Regions from separate parts of the Mesorhizobium sp. P2_B5 genome, predicted to be linked through region 3. Evidence: predicted binding sites of a transcription regulator. Region 3 holds the regulator's gene; each other region holds the start of a gene.
The links. Region 3 encodes PhoB, which activates phosphate uptake and scavenging genes when phosphate is short. Its sites were predicted from a motif close to TGTCATNNANCTGTCAT; they were not measured.
Positions count from the first base shown of each region.

Region 1: AC1D1N_RS27800 (alkaline phosphatase) is a predicted target of PhoB. The motif match lies at 2,742-2,758, and genes of this name have one in related genera.
Region 2: AC1D1N_RS20685 (LTA synthase family protein) is a predicted target of PhoB. The motif match lies at 3,633-3,649, and genes of this name have one in related genera.

Region 1 covers NZ_JBFUDJ010000012.1:122,217-128,602, reverse strand. The annotation lists gene AC1D1N_RS27810 (ABC transporter ATP-binding protein) at 1-363, opposite strand, end outside; gene AC1D1N_RS27805 (hypothetical protein) at 369-830, opposite strand; gene AC1D1N_RS27800 (alkaline phosphatase) at 947-2,689, opposite strand; gene AC1D1N_RS27795 (WD40 repeat domain-containing protein) at 2,893-4,491, opposite strand; gene AC1D1N_RS27790 (exodeoxyribonuclease III) at 4,598-5,368, opposite strand; gene AC1D1N_RS27785 (alpha/beta hydrolase family protein) at 5,376-6,020, opposite strand; gene AC1D1N_RS27780 (tetratricopeptide repeat protein) at 6,253-6,386, opposite strand, start outside.
Region 2 covers NZ_JBFUDJ010000006.1:139,523-145,908, reverse strand. The annotation lists gene fabF (beta-ketoacyl-ACP synthase II) at 1-1,183, opposite strand, end outside; gene AC1D1N_RS20700 (acyl carrier protein) at 1,218-1,454, opposite strand; gene fabG (3-oxoacyl-[acyl-carrier-protein] reductase) at 1,676-2,413, opposite strand; gene fabD (ACP S-malonyltransferase) at 2,474-3,421, opposite strand; gene AC1D1N_RS20685 (LTA synthase family protein) at 3,703-5,628, shown strand; gene rpsF (30S ribosomal protein S6) at 5,944-6,386, shown strand, end outside.
Region 3 covers NZ_JBFUDJ010000001.1:96,905-103,290, reverse strand. The annotation lists gene pstA (phosphate ABC transporter permease PstA) at 1-145, shown strand, start outside; gene pstB (phosphate ABC transporter ATP-binding protein PstB) at 163-987, shown strand; gene phoU (phosphate signaling complex protein PhoU) at 1,029-1,733, shown strand; gene phoB (phosphate regulon transcriptional regulator PhoB) at 1,750-2,439, shown strand; gene AC1D1N_RS00495 (ROK family protein) at 2,464-3,699, opposite strand; gene xylF (D-xylose ABC transporter substrate-binding protein) at 3,972-5,012, shown strand; gene AC1D1N_RS00485 (sugar ABC transporter permease) at 5,161-6,386, shown strand, end outside.

The sequences.
Region 1 (6,386 bases), on a different contig from region 3:
CGCCTTCAGTTCGGCCGCGGGGCGAACCCTCGACAACCGGCCGGGCAGCAGCACGTTTTCCAGCGCCGACAGGCCGGGGCAGAGGTAAAACTCCTGCATGACCAGGCCGACATGGGCGGAACGCCAGCGGTCGCGCCTGGCTTCGGAGAGGCTGGAAAGCTCGGTATCGCTCCAGCGCACCGATCCCTGCCGTATCCTTTCCAGCCCCGTCACGATGTTGATGAACGTTGTCTTGCCCGATCCCGAAGGCCCGGTCACGGCGACTTTCTCGCCGGCCGCGATCTCCAGCGCAGGCACGGCGAGCGCCGGCTTCTCGAGGTCACGGAAGGAAACCCGCAAATCCCGCACGGACAGGCCGAGCATGATGGCTACGCCGCCCGGTAGAAATGCGCATCGACGATGCGCAAAAGGCTGACGAAGCCGGTTTCCGGATCGGTCCAGGAGCCGGTTTCCAGCCTGCCTGCCACTTCGATGAGAGCGTTTGCCTGTTCGAAGGTTTGCGCCTGGTCGAGGTAGATGACAACGATGTTGTCCGGCCAATCGGCATCGGATGAGCAGAACGGACAGAGCGCCATCGGAATCTCGGTCAGGACGAAGAATTTCGCCTCGGCCTTGAGCGGCGGCGCCATGAAACCCCGCATGGTCACATCCTGGCCGGCAAGCGTCTTGACCTTGTCGGAGAAGCTCATGCCGAGCACGCCGATCTTGGCATAGAGGTCATCGAAGGTGAGCGGCGCGGGCGCGGCCGACGCGCGGCGCAAAGCCTGGGAAAGACAGACCGTAGCCGAACCGAGCAGCATGCCGCGACGGGTGATCGGTCTGCACTCCATGATTGCTATTCCCTTGTCGATTGGCGCGGGCGCCGTCAGCGCCCGAACCATCGTCCCTGGTCGCTCCATCCGCAAGCGCCGGATGGAGCGGCCGGGATCATCATAGGCTGCACGGCTCAGTTCGTCGCCGGCGCCAGTCCGAGGGCGTCGGCGAGGACTTTATAGACGTCGCTCTCCTCCATGTAGCCCTTGAAGCCTTCCGCACCCGGACCGATGGCCTGCAGCACGACGTCATCGACGGCATGGACCGCTGTATCGGCCGACTTCGGCAGATTTCCGATGCGCAGCACGGCGCCGGGCACGTCCTTGTACTTCTCGTTGGCGACATACTGCTTGCTCTCGTTCTGCACCGCCGGCACGAACGGGCCGTCGAGCTTCGGGCGGAACGTCTCGTAATAGTCGGGGAAGTTGGCGCCGAAGATGGCCAGACGGCGCGAGACATCGACGCTGTCGGGATAACCGTCGTTGTTCTTGTCCTCGTAGTTCGGGAAGCCTGCGTCGGCATAGACACCGACCTTGTCGCGCATGTCGGGGCCTGGCTTGCTGTCGTCGATGGTGCCGATGATTGAAACGCTGTGGGTGTGGTCGCCGGTCATCACGATCATCGTGTCGGGATGGGTCTTGGCGAATTCCATCGCAACGCCGACCGCCTTGTCGAATTCGATGACCTCGACCATGGAGCGCTCCCAGTCCATCGGATGCGACATCTTGTCGACCGAGGCGCCTTCGACCATCAGGAAGAAGCCTTCGGGGTTCTTCGACAGCTCACCAAGTGCAACATTGGTCATTTGCACGAGACCCGGCTGATTGGGGAAGGTTTCCACGGTGCCCTTCTTGAGGAAGTCGCGGTCAAGCGTGACGTCCATGTTGCCGGTATGGAACAGGCCGAGGATCTTGCCGGTGTTGGTCTTGGCTGCAGCCTCGAGTTCGGTCTTGTCGGTGGCAAGGGCGTATCCGGCATCGCGGAATTTCGCGATGTAGTCAGTGTCGTCCTTGCGCTTGGAGCCGGCCGTGCTCTGCGGCAGGAAATAGGCGGAACCGCCGCCGAGGATGACGTCGGGCTGCGTCTGGTAGAACATGCCGACGATGTCGGCCTTGTCACTGCGGCTGCGGGTATGGGAGACGACGGCCGCCGGGGTGGCGTCCTCGATCTCGGCCGTCGAGACGACGCCGATCGACTTCTTGCCGGTGCGCCGCAGAGCCTCGGCGATGGTCTCGACCTTCGGGTCATCCTGGCTCGGCTTGGTGCGGTCGGCATAGACGCCGAGCGCGTTCACCGCCGTCTTGTGGCCGGTCATGTAGGCCGACATGGTGTTGGCGCTGTCGGTGGCGATCGCGTTGGTCGACGACGTGCCGATAAAGGCCATATGGTCGAGATCGTCCATGTTGAGCCGGCCGTTCGCCTTGCCTTCGGTCATGCCCTTGGACATGATCCGCGCACCGGTGCGATGCGCAACGGAGAGGCCGTCGCCAAGCAGGAAGATGACGTTCTTGGCGCGCGGGGTCGCCGAGGTTCCGAACACCTCCCATTTGACGGACTTGGTCTCGTCGCCAGCCTTGGCTTCGATCTCATAGGTGCCGGGCTGGGCGATGCTGGCAGCGCGGATCAAAATGGCGGAGGCATCGACCCCCTCTTCCTTCTCAACGAACTCGACCTTTTTGCCGAGGACCTCTTCGGCCGGCTTGCCGTTGATCGTCACCGTGACCTGGTCGGGGGTGACGACCTTGTCGAATTCGACCTTCAGGTCGAAAGGAGACTGGGCGAGGATGGTGGCGCGGTCGAGAGGATAGATCGTGGCAGCACCAGCAGCGCTGGCAAGACTTGTCGTAACGGCAAGCGCGATGAGGGGGCGAAGCATAAGTGACCTCCAAAATTGACTGATAAAAGGCAGTTTTTGGTAGTCGTTGCCGATGTCCGTTATATGACAAAACCTCTCCGGGGCCGCTCACATTTCTGCGTCATCCGAAGCCGGTTGAGAATCGGGAGTGAACGCTGGCGATGCAGCGTGCGCTTGTATTGCCGGCCATTCCGTGCGGCGAATATGCGACCTAATCAGCACCCTTACTGCGGCGCACCGGCGAAAAGGATTTCGCCGTCGCCTGTCGCCGGCCAGTCCCTGATGGTGCGGTCGTCGCCGCCGGTCAGCAGCGTTCCGTCGGGCGCGAAGGCGACGGCGTAGATCGGGCCGGTGCGGCTGTCGAACATGGCGATCTGGTTACCGGTGTCGACGTCCCACAGCCGCGCCGTGCCGTCGAGCGAGCCGGAGGCCAGTCGCTTGCCGTCGTCCGACAGCACCAGCGTGTAGACGGTGCCTTCGTGGCCTTCGAAGCGGCGCAGTTGCCTAAACGTGTCGAGGTCCCAGAGCTTGATCGTATAGTCGCCGCTGCCGGTGATGACGTGATGGCCGTCGGCGGTGAAGACGGCGCCGTAGGTGCCCTGCTCGTGGCCGTGCCAGCTGCGCAATTGCTTGCCGCTTTCGACGTCCCAGAATTTCAACGTGCCGTCGATGGAGCCGCTCAGCGCGCGTGTGCCGTCGGGCGAGATGGCGACAGTGCTTATCGGCCAGTCGTGCCCGGTCATCACATGCAGTGCTGACTTGTTCACCAGGTCCCAGACGATGACATTGCCGGTGTCGTGGCCGCTGACGGCACGCTTGCCGTCCTGGCTGATGGCCAGCTTGCGCACGCCGCCATTCTGCCCCGACGAGAACACATGCAGCACAGTGCCGTCGGCGAGCTTTCGCAGCACGATTTCGCCGTCGTCGCCGGCGGTCAGCGCGGTGGCGCCGTCGGGCATGAAGAGGGCCGTGCGCGCCATGTCCTTGTGCTCGCCGAGATTGCGGATCAGCCGCTTGCCGGCGATGTCCCAGAGCTTGATCATGTGGTCGGTGCTGGCGCTCATGATGTCGCGGCCATCGGCTGACACGGCGAGCCAGACGACGGCGTCGCGGTGACCGTCGGGCTCGGTCGGCAGTGGTGGTTCGGCCGGAGGCAAGGGCGCGACCGTTTCCGGCGGTGTTGGAAGTGCGGCTTGTGGCGGTGTGGCTGGAGCCGGCGGCGGGGCCGCTTCCGGTGGCGGGGTTGCCGGAGCAAGTGCGACGTCAGGTGGCTGTGGCGGCGCAGGCGGCGCCGGCTCCGGCGGTTTGGCTGCCTGCACGGGCGGCGTTGGCTCAGGCGGGATAGCGATCGGCGGCGAACTCGGCGGAGTTGGCGGCGCCGCCAGGTCGGGCGGAACACTGGCGATATCCTGACCCTTCGGCTCGGCCTTGGGTTCCTTCGGGGCGGCCACCTCGCCGCCCGGAGCGGAGCGATGAACCAGCCATGGGCCGAATCGATCGGCCAGCAACGCCAGAACGACAAGCGCCGGCAGAACCAGGAAAACTTGCCGCAGCCTCGGTCTGCCGGGATTTTGTACCTCAGCGGCCCGGCCGAACAGCGGTGCTCCGGACAGGTGGGCCGAACCGCGCGGCAACAGCCCGGCAAAGAACAACAGCGCCCCGATCTCGCAGACCACGCCTGCCACGAAAAGGGCCACGGAGCGCATGGACGCGAGGGATGTCGCGATGCTTGCGTCGCCCTGCGCCAGACGCAGCATGGCGAAGCAACCAACGCCGATAACCAGCAAGACCAGCGCGAGCAGCCTGTCGGCACCCCTGTTCATTGGCTCTCTTCCCCAGGCCGCGTGCTGTGCGGCCGCCCTGTCACGAAACTAGCAATGAAACGCGTAACGCAAAATGCCAAGTATGAAAGTGGCTGACATCACGCTGCTACTTCAATTCCACCCATACCGGCGCGTGGTCGCTGGCGCCGTCCTCGCCGCGAACATCGCGATCGATGCCGGCAGCGGTGAGGCGGCGCGCCAGTTTCTTCGACAGCAAAATGTGGTCGAGCCTCAAGCCGGCGTCACGCGGCCAGCGGTTGCGGCGGTAGTCCCAGAATGTGTAGAGCGTCTCCTTAGGATGTTTCTTGCGCAACGCATCCGTCCAGCCCTGATCGAGCAACCGCTGGAACGACGCGCGGCTTTCCGGCTGCACCAGCGCGTTGTCGTCATAGGACCGGGTGGCGTAGATGTCGCGCGGCTCGGGCACGATGTTGTAGTCGCCGACCAGCGCCACCGGCAGGCCGGTGTCGAACAGCTGTTCGGCATGTGCTTCCAGCCTTTCATGCCAGGCCAGCTTGTACTGGAATTTCGGCCCCGGCTGCGGGTTGCCGTTGGGCGCATAAAGGCATGCGATGACGACACCCGACACCGCCGCTTCGATGTAGCGGCTCTGCCTGTCGGAGTCATCGCCGGGCAGCGCGTCCGCGGTCAGCACCGGCTCGGATCCTCGCGCCAGTATGGCAACGCCGTTCCAGGTCGGCTCGCCCTTCCACACCGCGCCATAGCCGCCGTCTGCCAACGCCGTGCGCGGAAACTGCATGTCGCGCGCCTTCAGCTCTTGCAGGCAGACGACATCGGGTTTGGCTGACGCCAGCCATGCCAGCAGGTTTTGCAGCCGGCTGTTGATGTTGTTGATGTTGAAGGAGGCGAGTTTCATTTGGCGATCAGAAGACGATCCGCCCCGCCCACGCCTTCACCGTCTCGGCCAGCGTCTTCAGATGATCCGCCGTTGAGAAGCCGGAAATCGCCTTGCGCGGCTTCAGATCGTGGTCGCCGTCCTCCAGCCAGATCACTTCGATTGCGTGGGAAAGGCCGTAGGTCGCGACCTCTTCCCTGGTGCCGAACTCGTCGCGCGTGCCCTGGAAGACCAGCGTCGGTGTCTTGAGACCGGCGAGATGTTTGGTCCTGAGTTGCTCCGGCTTGGCCGGCGGATGGAAGGGATAGCCGAGGCAGACGAGGCCTGAAATCTCGCCTTTGGCAAACATCTCGTCGGCGACCATCGAGGCGACGCGCCCGCCCATCGACTTGCCGCCGATGATGAGTGGACCGGCAACGCCCCTCGCCCTGAGGTCGGCGATCGCCTTGATGTATTCCGGGTTCACCGTCTCGGCGCGCGGCGGCGGCTTGCGCTGGCCGTAGCGGCGCGCCGCCATATAGTGAAATTCGAAGCGCGCGACCTGGAAGCCGGCCGCGGCCAGCGCCTTGGCGGTGGCGGTCATCGAAGGGGAATCCATCGACGCACCGGCGCCGTGAGCGAGCAGGATGGTGACGGGGGCGGTGTCGAAGCCGTCGAAGAGGAAGGTGGTCATGGGGCGGCCTTTCGCGCGACAGCGAGGCTGCTGATCTCCCCCCTCGTGGGGGAGATGCCCGGCAGGGCAGAGGGGGGCGCGAAGGAACGCAGGCCTTCAATCAGACCTCTCCGGAACAATGCGTTTTGAAATGGGTCGATGTGTCGGCGGGACAGCGCCCCCCTCTGTCCTGCCGGACATCTCCCCCACAAGGGGGGAGATTGGCCGTCATCTCGGCCTTCGCCAATCATCGTCACCCCACCGTCCTCGCCATCTGCAAATCCACGAACTGTATCCCCTTGGCCGCCGTCCGGGCCCATTCGCTGTCAGCATCGAGTTCGAGATAGCGCGCCCAGTTCCGCCGTGCCTCTGCCAGATTGCCGGCGT
Region 2 (6,386 bases), on a different contig from region 3:
GGCGATGCCGTGGCGTGTTGGGTACAAGATCGATCGCGGTTTCGCGTTCCGGGTTGTCGAGATTGATGGTGGCGGGAGCGATGTTGTCGCGGATGGCGAGGATCGAGAAGATCGCCTCGGCGGCCCCCGCGGCACCCAGGAGGTGGCCGATCGACGACTTGGTCGACGACATCGAGATCTTCGAGGCGGCATTACCGACCAGCCGCTCGACGGCGCCGAGCTCGATCGTATCGGCCATGGTCGAGGTGCCATGCGCGTTGATGTAATCGATATCGGCGGGCGTCAGCTTGGCCCGGTTCAGCGCCGCCGTCATACAGCGGAAGGCACCGTCGCCGTCTTCGGCAGGTGCGGTGATGTGATAGGCGTCGCCGGTCAGGCCGTAGCCGGTGACCTCCGCATAGATCTTGGCGCCGCGCGCCTTGGCGTGTTCGAGCTCTTCCAGCACGACGACGCCGGCGCCCTCGCCCATGACGAAGCCGTCACGGTCGCGGTCATAGGGGCGCGAGGCCTTTTCAGGCGTGTCGTTGCGGTCGGTGGATAGTGCCCGGCAAGCGGCGAAGCCGGCTAGCGAAAGCCTGGTCACCGGCGATTCGGCGCCGCCGGCCAGCATCACGTCGGCATCGCCGAAGATGATCAGCCGGGCGGCATCGCCAATGGCGTGCGCGCCAGTTGAGCAGGCAGTGACGACGGCGTGATTGGGACCCTTCAGCCCGTGCCGGATCGACACCTGACCGGACACCAGGTTGATGATGTTTCCAGGAATGAAGAACGGGCTGATGCGGCGCGGTCCACGCTCGTGCAGGATCAGCGCGTTTTCGGCGATGCCTTCGAGGCCACCAATGCCGGAGCCGATCATGACGCCGGTGGCGCAACGCTCGGCTTCGGTGCCGGGCTCCCAGCCGGAATCCTTCAGCGCTTCATCAGCGGCCGCGATCCCGTAAAGGATGAAGTCGCCGATCTTGCGCAGTTCCTTCGGCTCAAGCACGGCTTCGGGATTGAGCGTGCCGTTGGTGCCGTCACCGCGCGGAATGACGTGGGCGATCTTGCAGGCAAGATCTTCCACTTCAAACTCGGTGACGCGCTTGGCGGCGCTGCGGCCGGTCAGCAATTCCTTCCAGCTGTGCTCGAAGCCCATGCCGAACGGCGAAACCAGGCCAAGGCCCGTGACGACGACACGCCTCATCGCAGGTCCTCCCCGGTGATGACTGCGGATAGCGTCAGGCCGAAGCCTTGTCGATGTACTTCACGGCATCGCCGACGGTCAGGATGGTCTCGGCCGCATCGTCCGGAATCTCGACGCCAAACTCTTCTTCGAACGCCATGACGAGTTCGACCGTATCGAGGCTGTCCGCGCCCAGATCATCGATGAAGCTCGCCTGCTCCGTCACCTTGTCGGCATCGACGCCAAGATGTTCGATGACGATCTTCTTGACGCGCTCTGCGGTGTCACTCATTTGGGGCATCCTCGTCTTTTGTTTGTCTGTCTTCGTTAGCGGGCAGAATGCCGCTAATCAAGCTGAAAGATGGTCCTGCCGGAAACGCAACGGCACCGAACCGGTTTTTGCCCGAACCGCCGGGTTGCGGGCCGCATTACACGAAAATTGGCTAAGGTCCAAGGCGAAATGGTCTCTTTTCACAAGCCGGCCACGTCTTCTTATAACCCGGCCATCTCCCGTCAAATCATCGCCATGCCGCCGTTGACATGGATGGTCTGGCCGGTGACGTAGGCGGCTTCGTTGGAGGCGAGATAGGCAACGGCAGACGCCACTTCAACACTCGTGCCCATGCGGCGCGTCGGTATCGCCGCCATGATCGCGTCTTTCTGCTTGTCGTTGAGCTTGTCGGTCATGGCCGATTCGATGAAGCCCGGGGCGACGCAGTTGACGGTGATGTTGCGTGTGGCGATCTCCTGCGCCAACGACTTGGAAAAGCCGATCATGCCGGCCTTGGAAGCGCAATAATTGGTCTGGCCTGGGTTGCCGGTGACACCGACCACTGAAGTGATGTTGATGATGCGGCCATGCCGCCGGCGCATCATCGGATGGGTGAGTTCACGGGTCAGCCGAAACACGGCGGTCAGGTTGACCTCGAGCACACTGTCCCAATCGGCATCCGACATCCGCACGAACAGGCCGTCCTTGGTGATGCCGGCATTGTTGACCAGTATGTCGACGCCTTCGAGTTCGGCTTCCGCCTTCTGGCCAAGCGCCTTGACCTCGTCGCGGTTCGACAGATTGGCTGGAAACAGCTTTACCCGATCGCCGAGCTCGCCGGCCAGGGTCTCCAGTTTCTCGATGCGGGTGCCGTGCAGGCCGACAATGGCGCCTTGCGCATGCAGCACGCGGGCAATCGCCTCGCCAATGCCTCCCGATGCGCCGGTGACAAGCGCCTTGCGGCCGGTCAGTTCGAACATTTTCGTCTCCTGATCTTAAGAGAACACCCTTCCCATGGGAGGGGTCAAATCGCCAGTGGATTATGCAAGCGCAGCCAGCGCGGCCTCGATATCGGCCGGGGTGCCGACGGCTGCGGTAGCGATGTCGCGGTTGATGCGCCGCGCCAGGCCCGACAGCACCTTGCCGGCGCCGATCTCGTAGAGCGTGGCGACGCCGTTGGCGCCGAACCACTCCACCGTTTCGCGCCAGCGCACGCGGCCGGTGATCTGCTCGACAAGCCGCCGAGCGATCTCATCGGGATCGCTGGTCGGGGTCACGGTAACGTTAGAAACGACGGGAACCACCGGCGCATGCTTGGCTACCCCGGCCAGCGCCTCGCGCATCACATTGGCCGCCGGCGCCATCAGCGCCGAGTGGAAGGGGGCGGAGACCTGCAGCATCAGCGCCCGTTTGGCGCCCTTCTCGGTGCACAATTTCGCGGCGAGTTCCACCGCCGCCTTGGCGCCGGAGATCACCAGCTGGCCGCCGCCATTGTCGTTGGCGATCTGGCAGACCTTGCCGGAGCCGGCTGCCGCTTCAGCGCAAGCGGCTTCGACGTCAGGCTGTTCCAGTCCGATGATCGCCGCCATCGCGCCCTCACCGGCCGGCACCGCCGCCTGCATGGCATTGCCGCGAATGCGCAGCAGCCGGGCGGCATCGGCGACCGAGACGAAACCGGCGGCGGCAAGGGCGGAATATTCGCCGAGCGAATGGCCGGCAACGTAGGCGACCTTGTCCTTCAGCGAAAAACCGCGCGCTTCCAGCGCCCGCACCGCAGCCAGCGATACTGCCATCAGCGCCGGCTGGGCATTGGCGGTCAAGGTCAGCGTCTCTTCAGGGCCTTCCCAGATCAATGTCGACAGCTTTTCGCCCAGCGCGTCATCGACTTCCTCGAAGACCCTGCGCGCCTCGGGGAAGGCGTCGGCGAGGTCCTTGCCCATGCCGACAGCCTGGCTGCCTTGTCCCGGAAAGGTGAATGCAACGGCCATTTGGGCTCTCTCCAGCGGCTGATTTTTCCTGCCTGTGACGCAAGGCGGACCGCCAAGTCAAGCCCGCGAGCAGCATTTCGGCCCTCGTTCCACCCGGCAGCTGACCTCGAGTCCCTGTTCTGAAAGGCTTTTTGCCGATCACTCCTGATGAAAACCGCTCACGAATCGTTTGCTGGCTCTTCTTATTTCCGCCACAGGCGCTAGCTTTTGCATGACAGTTCTATGACAGAACGGTGACGCGAGTGGAAAAACGCGTTGCTTGGGCCGGGGGAAGAAGAGAAGTGGCAAGGATCAGGAAGGGCGCGGCAGTACCCGCGCCACAGTTCTTGGAAGACGATCCGTCCACCGGCTACCTGCCGGGGCGCAGATGGCCTGTCATCCGCTACGGTCTGGTCACGCTGCTTGCTTCCGCCGTCCTGGTGTTCGCCATCGAATGGATCGTGCGCGGCGACTTTTTCGGCACGGTCGACTTCTTCCTGCAACCCTTCAAGCCGGGCTGGACCACCATCATCGTCTTTGCGCTGGTGCTGATCGGACTGGACGCCGTGCTTGGCCGCAGCCACCAAAGCCTGATGATCGTGGCGCCGCTGACGCTGGCGCTGGCCTTTGTCGGGCACCAGAAGTCGCACTATCTCGGCGATCCGCTCTACCCGACCGATTTCCTCTATTCGCGCCAGATCATGGCGCTGATGCCGCTTCTGGTGCGCGAGCGGCCCTGGACGGCGCTCGCCATGGCGGTCGGCATCGTCGCCGGCCTGTCGATGCTGATCTATGGCTGGCGGCTGTGGCGACGCAAGGTGCCGATCCTCAGCCGCAAGGGGCGCCTGGCGCGGTTGACGCTGGCAGTGCCGCTGCTCGCCTTCTTCGTCTCGATCATGGATTACGCCACCTTCTCGTGGACCCGCGACCGGCTGCAGATCATCCCGATCATGTGGGACCAGAAGGAGAACTACGCCTCCAACGGGTTTGCGCTGGCTTTCGCGCTCAACGTGCCGATGGCGCATGTCTCGGCGCCAGTGGGCTATTCCGACAAGGCGATCGATGCGATCGACAGACCGGATGTGACGGCCTCGGTGCCGGATGAGAAACCTGACATCATCGTGGTGATGAGCGAATCCTTCTGGGATCCGACCAAGCTGCCCGGCGTCACCATCACGCCGGACCCGATCCCCAATGTGCGCGCTTTGCGCTCGGGCTACATGTTCTCGCCGGAATTCGGCGGCATGACCGCCAACATCGAATTCGAGGCGCTGACCGGCTTTTCCAATGCCTTCCTGCCGGCGGGCTCAATCCCCTATCAGCAATATGTGCGCACGCCGACGCCGTCGCTGGCGACCTTCCTGAAAAGCGAAGGCTATCGGGCGCGCGCCATCCATCCCGGCACCAACTGGTTCTGGAATCGCGGCGCGGTCTATGCCGATTTCGGCTTCAACGATTTCCGCTCGGAAGAGACGCTGCCGCCGCTGGAGAAGCGCGGGCCGCTGGCCTCCGACGCGGCAATGACCGACGAGATCATCGCAGAGGCCGACGCCAGCGAGGACCCGGTGTTCTTCTTCGCCGTCAGCCTGCAGAACCACGGCCCCTACGAGCCGTACCGCTATTACAACCCGACCCACAAGGTCGCGGCACCCATCAGCACATGGGCGCGGGAATCGCTGCTCAGCTACGCCGAGGGTTCGGCCGATGCCGACCGTGGCCTCGAACGGCTGATCGAATGGGCGAAGAAGCGCGAGCGGCCGACGGTCATAGCCTTCTTCGGCGACCATCTGCCGCCGCTTGGTCCCGTCTATGTCGAGACCGGCTTCCTCAAAGACAATGTCGCGCCGCGCAAGGAGCCGACGCCGGAGGCAGCACTTGAGCACCACCAGACGCCGCTGATCATCTGGTCGAACCGCACCGGCCCGGCGCAGGATATGGGCGCGGTCAGCCCGGCCTTCCTGCCCTACCACATCCTGACCACCGCCGGGATCACGCACCCCTACTACACCGGCTTCCTCGGCGCGCTGCGCGAACGCTACCGCGTCGTCGATCGCAATCTCCTGCTGACGCCGTCAGGCGAAGCGACGCCCGACTGGGCGCGGCAGAAGAACATCGATCCGGCGATCAACGATTTCCGCCTGCTGCAATACGACATGATGTTCGGCAAGCGTAAGGCCGCGCCCGACTTCTTTCCCGAAACGGTGGACAAGCTCGCCCATACAAGTTGACGCCCGGCGTTTTTCGATCCTGCGACGCCAAGGATGCTGTCTGGAACGGTGCCCCACCCTTGCCTTCCCGCCAAATTGCTGTATAGACGCCCGCAATCTGCCGGTCCTTGCTGGGGGCTGAACGGAGGGCCGTTGTTTTCCTAGGGGAAAGCGGCGTGTGAAGCCAGAAGCGCTTCCGCCTCCCGTGTCTCCGCTCTCGACCGTCTCGAAATGCTCCTTTCTTCCCCGCCCCTTCGGGACAAGCGGGTCAGAGAAGTTGCAGAGGCTTTTGCCGCGAGGGTCCGGGAGAGAAACGAAGAAAGGCATTGAACCACTATGGCTCTATACGAACATGTGTTCCTTGCCCGGCAGGACCTCTCGCAGCAGCAGGTCGATGCGCTTGTCGAACAGTACAAGGGCGTCATCTCCGCAAATGGCGGGTCCGTCGGCCGGGTCGAGAACTGGGGACTGAAGTCCCTCACCTACCGGGTCAACAAGAACCGGAAGGCTTACTACACGCTTATGGACCTCACCTGCCCGCCGGCAGCGCTCAACGAGATGGAGCGCCAGATGGGTCTGTCCGAAGACGTGCTGCGTTTCCTGACCGTCAAGGTCGAGGCGCATGAGGAAGGCCCGTCGGCCATGATGCAGAAGCGCGAAGAGCGCTCGGAACGCGGCGGCTTCGGCGACCGCGACCGTGGCGATCGTGGTCCGCGCTCGTTTGGCGATCGTGATCGCGGCGACCGTGGCGATCGTCCGCCGCGCTCATTTGGCGACGC
Region 3 (6,386 bases):
GGTGCAGATCTACATGTGGGCAAACGAGGCCGAACGCGCTTTTGTCGAGCGCATGTCCGGCGCCATCATCATCCTGCTCGTCTTCCTCATGGCCATGAACATCACCGCGATCGTGCTTCGGCGCCGGTTCGAGCGGCGCTGGTAGAAAAAAGGCAATTTGGTATGAACATCATGACCGAACAGTCTCTTGAAAACGCAGTGGGCGATAAAATGAACGCCAAGTCGAACGAAGTCATCAAGATGCGCGGCGACAAGGTCGGCGTGTTCTACGGCGAGAAGCAGGCGCTGTTCGACGTCAATCTCGACGTCCGCCAGAACCAGGTGACGGCGCTGATCGGCCCGTCCGGCTGCGGCAAGTCGACCTTCCTGCGCTGCCTCAACCGCATGAACGACACCATCGATTCGGCGCGGGTGACCGGCAAGATCACGCTCGACGAGGACGACATCTATGACAAGAACATCGACGTCGTCGAACTCAGGGCGCGCGTCGGCATGGTGTTCCAGAAGCCCAATCCGTTCCCGAAGTCGATCTACGAGAACGTTGCCTACGGCCCGCGCATCCATGGGCTGGCCAAGCGCAAGTCCGACATGGACCAGATCGTCGAGTCGAGCTTGAAGAAGGCGGCGATCTGGAACGAGGTCAAGGACCGCCTGCAGGAGCCCGGCACCGGCCTGTCCGGCGGCCAGCAGCAGCGCCTGTGCATCGCGCGCGCCATTGCGGTGTCGCCGGAAGTAATCCTGATGGACGAACCCTGCTCGGCGCTCGACCCGATTGCCACCGCACGCGTCGAGGAGCTGATCGACGAGCTGCGCCAGAATTACACGATCGTCATCGTCACCCACTCGATGCAGCAGGCGGCGCGCGTGTCGCAGCGCACGGCGATGTTCCACCTCGGCTACCTGGTCGAGGAGGGCGCCACCGACAAGATGTTCACCAATCCCGACGACAAGCGCACCCAGGACTACATTACCGGCCGCTTCGGCTGAGCCGTCCAGCGGTTGAATTTTCAGGCACGAGGACCACGATCATGGGTGAACATACCGTCGCCTCCTTCGATGAAGAGTTGGGCCAGATCAGCAAGCTGATCCGCGACATGGGCGATCTGGCCGGGTCGATGGTCAGCGGCTCGACAAAAGCGCTGCTCAATTCCGACAATGCGCTGGCGCAGCGCGTCGTGTCCGACGACGCCATCATGGACGCGCGCCAGCGGGAACTCGACGATCGTGCCATCACGCTCATCGCCAAGCGCCAGCCGATGGCCAACGATCTGCGTGCCGTGGTCGGCTCGATCCGCATGGCCGGCGACCTCGAGCGCATCGGCGATCTCGCCAAGAACATCGCCAAGCGCGTTGGCACCGTGGGCCTCAGCGTCACGCCGCGCGACCTCTCGCATTCCATCGATGCGATGGCGCAGCTGGTGCTGATCCAGGTGCAAGGGGTGGTCGAGGAATATGCCGCCGCGGATGCCGCAGCCCTGGCGAAACTCAGGAATGAGGACGAACGTATCGACGTCAAATACACGTCGGTGTTTCGTGAACTCTTGACCTACATGATGGAAGACCCGCGCAACATCACCGCCTGCACGCATCTCCTGTTCTGCGCCAAGAATCTGGAGCGCATCGGCGATCATGTCACCAACATCGCTGAAAATGCGTATTATGTGCTGACCGGCCAGCAATTGCCCGCCAATCGCCCGAAGCAGGACGAGACGGCGATGGCCACTTCGGCCTGACAAGGGTGAACTGCTGATGATCGCGCCACGCATCATGGTCGTGGAGGACGAGGAGCCGCTGGGCGTTCTTCTCCGCTACAACCTCGAATCCGAAGGCTACCAGGTCGAGGTGGTGACGCGCGGCGATGAGGCCGAAATCCGGTTGCAGGAAAATGTGCCCGACCTTCTGGTGCTCGACTGGATGGTGCCGGCTGTGTCCGGCATCGAGCTCTGCCGCCGGCTGCGCATGCGGCCCGAGACCGAACGGCTGCCGATCATCATGCTGACCGCGCGTGGCGAGGAGAGCGACCGCGTGCGTGGCCTGTCCACCGGCGCCGACGACTATCTGGTCAAGCCGTTCTCGACACCGGAATTCATGGCGCGCGTGAAAGCGTTGCTGCGCCGCGCCAAGCCGGAAGTGCTGTCCAGCGTGCTCAAGGTCGGCGACATCGTGCTCGACCGTGAATCGCACCGCGTCTACCGCAAGAAGAGCGAAATCAGGCTCGGACCGACCGAGTTCCGCCTGCTCGAATTCATGATGCGCCATCCCGGCCGCGTGTTCTCGCGCAGCCAGCTGCTCGACAATGTCTGGGGCGAGACGATCTATATCGACGAGCGCACGGTCGACGTGCATGTCGGTCGACTGCGCAAGGCGGTCAATAATGGCCGCATGCCCGACGTCATCCGCACCATCCGCGGCGCCGGCTACGCCATCCGGGAAGATTAGGCGCGCCGCGCTGTTGCCGGCCCCTCAGGCGACATGCTTGCCCGCTTTCGCCTGAATCCCCGGTGCGAAAATCTCCTGGTCGACGAAGCCGAGCGCGCGCATGGCGCAGCCTTCGCGGATCAGCGGCAGTTCGTTGGGCTCGGTGTCGAAGGAGATCGATTTCGAGTGCTGGCCGCCGGCGGTCTGAGCAATCGCCTCGCGCAATGCCGGTTCGATCAGATCGAACGCGGCGGCGCTGACTCCGACCATGGCGACAGGTGCTGGATCGATCAGCGCGAACAGGCTGCCGAGGCCGAAGCCGAGCGCCTCGCCGGCCTTGCGGTAGGCTTCGCGCTCGGGGCCATCGGTCTCGCGGGCACGTGCGGCGAGCGCCCGCATGTCGGCGTCGCCGACATCGACCGGTTCGGCATCCTCGCTCATCATTTTGGCGCTGCGCCAGATGGCGTAGTTGCCGGCATAGGCCTCCACGCAGCCGCGCCGCCCGCAACGGCACAGCGCGCCGCCGGGCCGATGGATCATGTGGCCGAACTCGCCGCCCGACGAATGGGTGCCGGTGAACAATTCGCCCTTCAGCACCAGCCCCATGCCGATGCCATGCGAGAGCAGGATAGCGATGAAATTGTCGCGGTAGCGCTCAGGCTGGCGCCATTGCAGCGCCACCGCCATCATGTTGCAGTCGTTTTCCATGGTGGCCGGAATGCCGAACTCCGCTTCCAGTATGTCGGCGAAGGCAATGTCGGTCAGCGGCGTGATCGGCGACCACAGCATGGCGCGGGCCTGCGAATCGGTGATGCCCTGGATGCCCATGGCAATACGGGCGACGCTCTGGACATCGAGGTCGGGGTCCTCGATCCGGCGCCGGACAATCGCTACGCATTCGCCGATCAGCTCGTCGCGCGGCATGGTCAGCGTGTCCAGCCGACGCTGCTCCTCGGCGATCACATGGCCGGCATAGTCGATGACGGTGACGGAGAGGAAGTTCAGCGACAGCACCACGGTCATCACCGCGGCGGCTTCGGGGTTGAGCGCAAGGCCAACCTGCGGCCGGCCGCGCTTCAGCGCACCCGTCTCGCCGGGTTTGCTCTCGGCCAGGATGCCTTCGGCAATCAAATCCGAGGAGATCGCCGATATGGTCGAGTGGCTGAGGCCGGTGGTCGCCGCAATCTCGGTCCGCGACGGCTGGCCGGCCCGGCGCACGGCCGAAATCACCATCGCGCGGTTGCGACGGCGCAGATCATCGTGGCGGATTCCAACCGACATCGTTTTTGTTTTCCTCCCGGACCTCCTCGCGCCTCATGATAGTGGAGGCATTTGGTGGTACCAGCCAAATATTGGCAGAAGCAGGCGGCGCTGTCATTGTTTATTGCGAGTCTCGAAAAAATTCACAGAGGCCATCAGATTCCATCAGAATCGATGTTGACAGCGCCTCGCCGTTGGACCAGTATTTTTTCGAGGCTCGAAAAAATAGAGCCTCTGTGTGCCGGCCTTCGGGTCAGTTTTGTCGCGCCGTGCGCGGCGCAGGGAGGGTTATCATGAACAGATTTGCAGCCGCCATGCTGGCGGGTGTCGCCATGTCGCTGACGCTGGTGTCGGTCGCGCAGGCGAAGGACAAGGTCATCGGCGTGTCGTGGTCGAACTTCCAGGAAGAGCGCTGGAAGACCGACGAAGCGGCGATGAAGGCGGCGATCGAGGCGGCCGGCGACAAGTACATTTCCGCCGACGCGCAGTCCAATCCCGGCAAGCAGTTGACCGACGTCGAAAGCCTGATCTCGCAGGGCGCCAACTCGCTGATCATCCTGGCGCAGGACGCCTCGGCCATCGGCCCGGCGGTGCAGAAGGCGCTGGACGAAGGCATTCCAGTCGTCGGCTATGACCGCCTGATCGAGAACAAGGACGTCTTCTATCTGACCTTCGACAACAAGGAAGTCGGCCGCATGCAGGCCCGCGAAGTGTTCAAGGCGAAGCCCGAAGGCAACTATGTCTTCATCAAGGGCTCGGGTGCCGATCCGAATGCCGATTTCCTGTTCGCCGGCTCGATGGAAGTGCTCAAGGAAGCCATCGACTCGGGCAAGATCAAGAATGTCGGCGAGGCTTACACTGATGGCTGGCTGCCCGCCAACGCCCAGAAGAACATGGAACAGTTCCTGACCGCCAACGACAACAAGGTCGATGCGGTGGTTGCGGCCAACGACGGCACAGCCGGCGGCGTCGTCGCGGCGCTGACGGCGCAGGGCCTGGCCGGAACCGTTCCGGTCTCGGGCCAGGACGGCGACCATGCCGCGCTGAACCGCATCGCGCTCGGCACGCAGACCGTGTCGGTGTGGAAGGACGCGCGCGAGCTCGGCAAGAACGCCGCCGAGATCGCTTCGCAGCTGGCCGACGGCAAGAAGACGGGCGACATTGCCGGCGCCAAGGACTTCACCACGCCCGGCGGCAACACCGTCAAGTCGCTGTTCCTGACCCCGGTTGCCATCACCAAGGACAACCTCAACGTCGTCATCGACGCTGGCTGGATCAAGAAGGACGAAGTCTGCGCCGGCGTCACTGCCGGCAGCGTTGCAGCCTGCAACTAAAACCGGACCCTATCGGTTCGAAATCTCGGCGCCGCGGCCCAAAAGCCGCGGCGTTTCTCCAAGGGCTTCCGCTTCAAATGACCACGGAAAGCAAATAGCATCCATGTTCCGGCATCCGCGCCAGACGGCAAACCGGTGGGAGGATAGCATGACCGACACGACCTCTAATCAGCCGGTCGCCAGCACTGCTGCGGACCGGGCGCGCGCATCCGAGCTCAGCGCCGTCGGGCGGTTCCTCAAGGCTACCGAACTCGACACGCGCATGCTCGGCATGGTCGGCGCCCTGCTGGTCATCTGGGTCGGCATACACATCCTGTCGGGCGGGCTTTTCCTGACGCCGCGCAATCTGTGGAACCTGTCGGTGCAGACCTCCTCGGTCGCGATCATGGCGACCGGCATGGTGCTGGTCATCGTCATGCGCAACATCGACCTTTCGGTTGGCTCCGTCGAAGGCGTGATCGGTATGATCATGGGCGTGGCGCAGGCCGAATTCCTCATTCGCGTCATCGGCTTCCAGCTCGGAAATCCCTGGCTCTGGATCATCGCGCTGGCCGCCGGCGTGGTGCTTGGTCTGCTGATCGGCGCGTTCCAGGGCTTCATCATCGCCTATATGGAGGTTCCGGCTTTCATCGTGACGCTGGGCGGCCTACTGGTGTGGCGCGGTATGGCATGGCTGATCACCAGCGGGCGCACGGTCGCGCCGCTCGACGCCACCTTCCAGCTGATGGGTGGCGGACCACGCGGCTCGATCGGCGCTACCGCCAGCTGGATCGTCGGCATCGTCGCCTGTGCGGCGGTTGCCTTCGCGCTGCTCAATGGCCGCTCGCAGCGCAAGCGGTTCAGCTTTCCACTGCGCCCCGTGTGGGCTGAGGCCTTGCTTGGCGTGGTCGCTTGCGCGGCCATCCTCGGCGCCGTCTGGATCGCCAATTCCTATCCATGGCCGATCGGCATCGTGCGCCAGTATGCGCTGCAGAACGGCATCACCCTTCCCGAAGGCGGGCTGTTTATCGCGCATGGCATCGCCATACCGGTGCTGATGGCGGTGGCCACGGGCATCATCATGACCTTCATCACCAAGCGCACGCGTTTCGGCCGCTATGTCTTCGCCATTGGTGGCAATCCGGAAGCAGCAGAACTTGCCGGCATCAACACGCGCTGGGTGACCATGAAAGTGTTCATGATCATGGGCGTGCTGGCGGCGATCAGCGCGGCGATCTCGTCGGCCCGCCTCAACGCGTCGACCAACGCACTGGGCACGCTGGACGAGTTGCTGGTCATCGCCGCCGCCGTCATCGGTGGCACGTCGCTGGCCGGCGGCGCTGGAACGGTGATGGGCGCCATGCTCGGCGCGCTTCTGATGCAGTCGCTGCAATC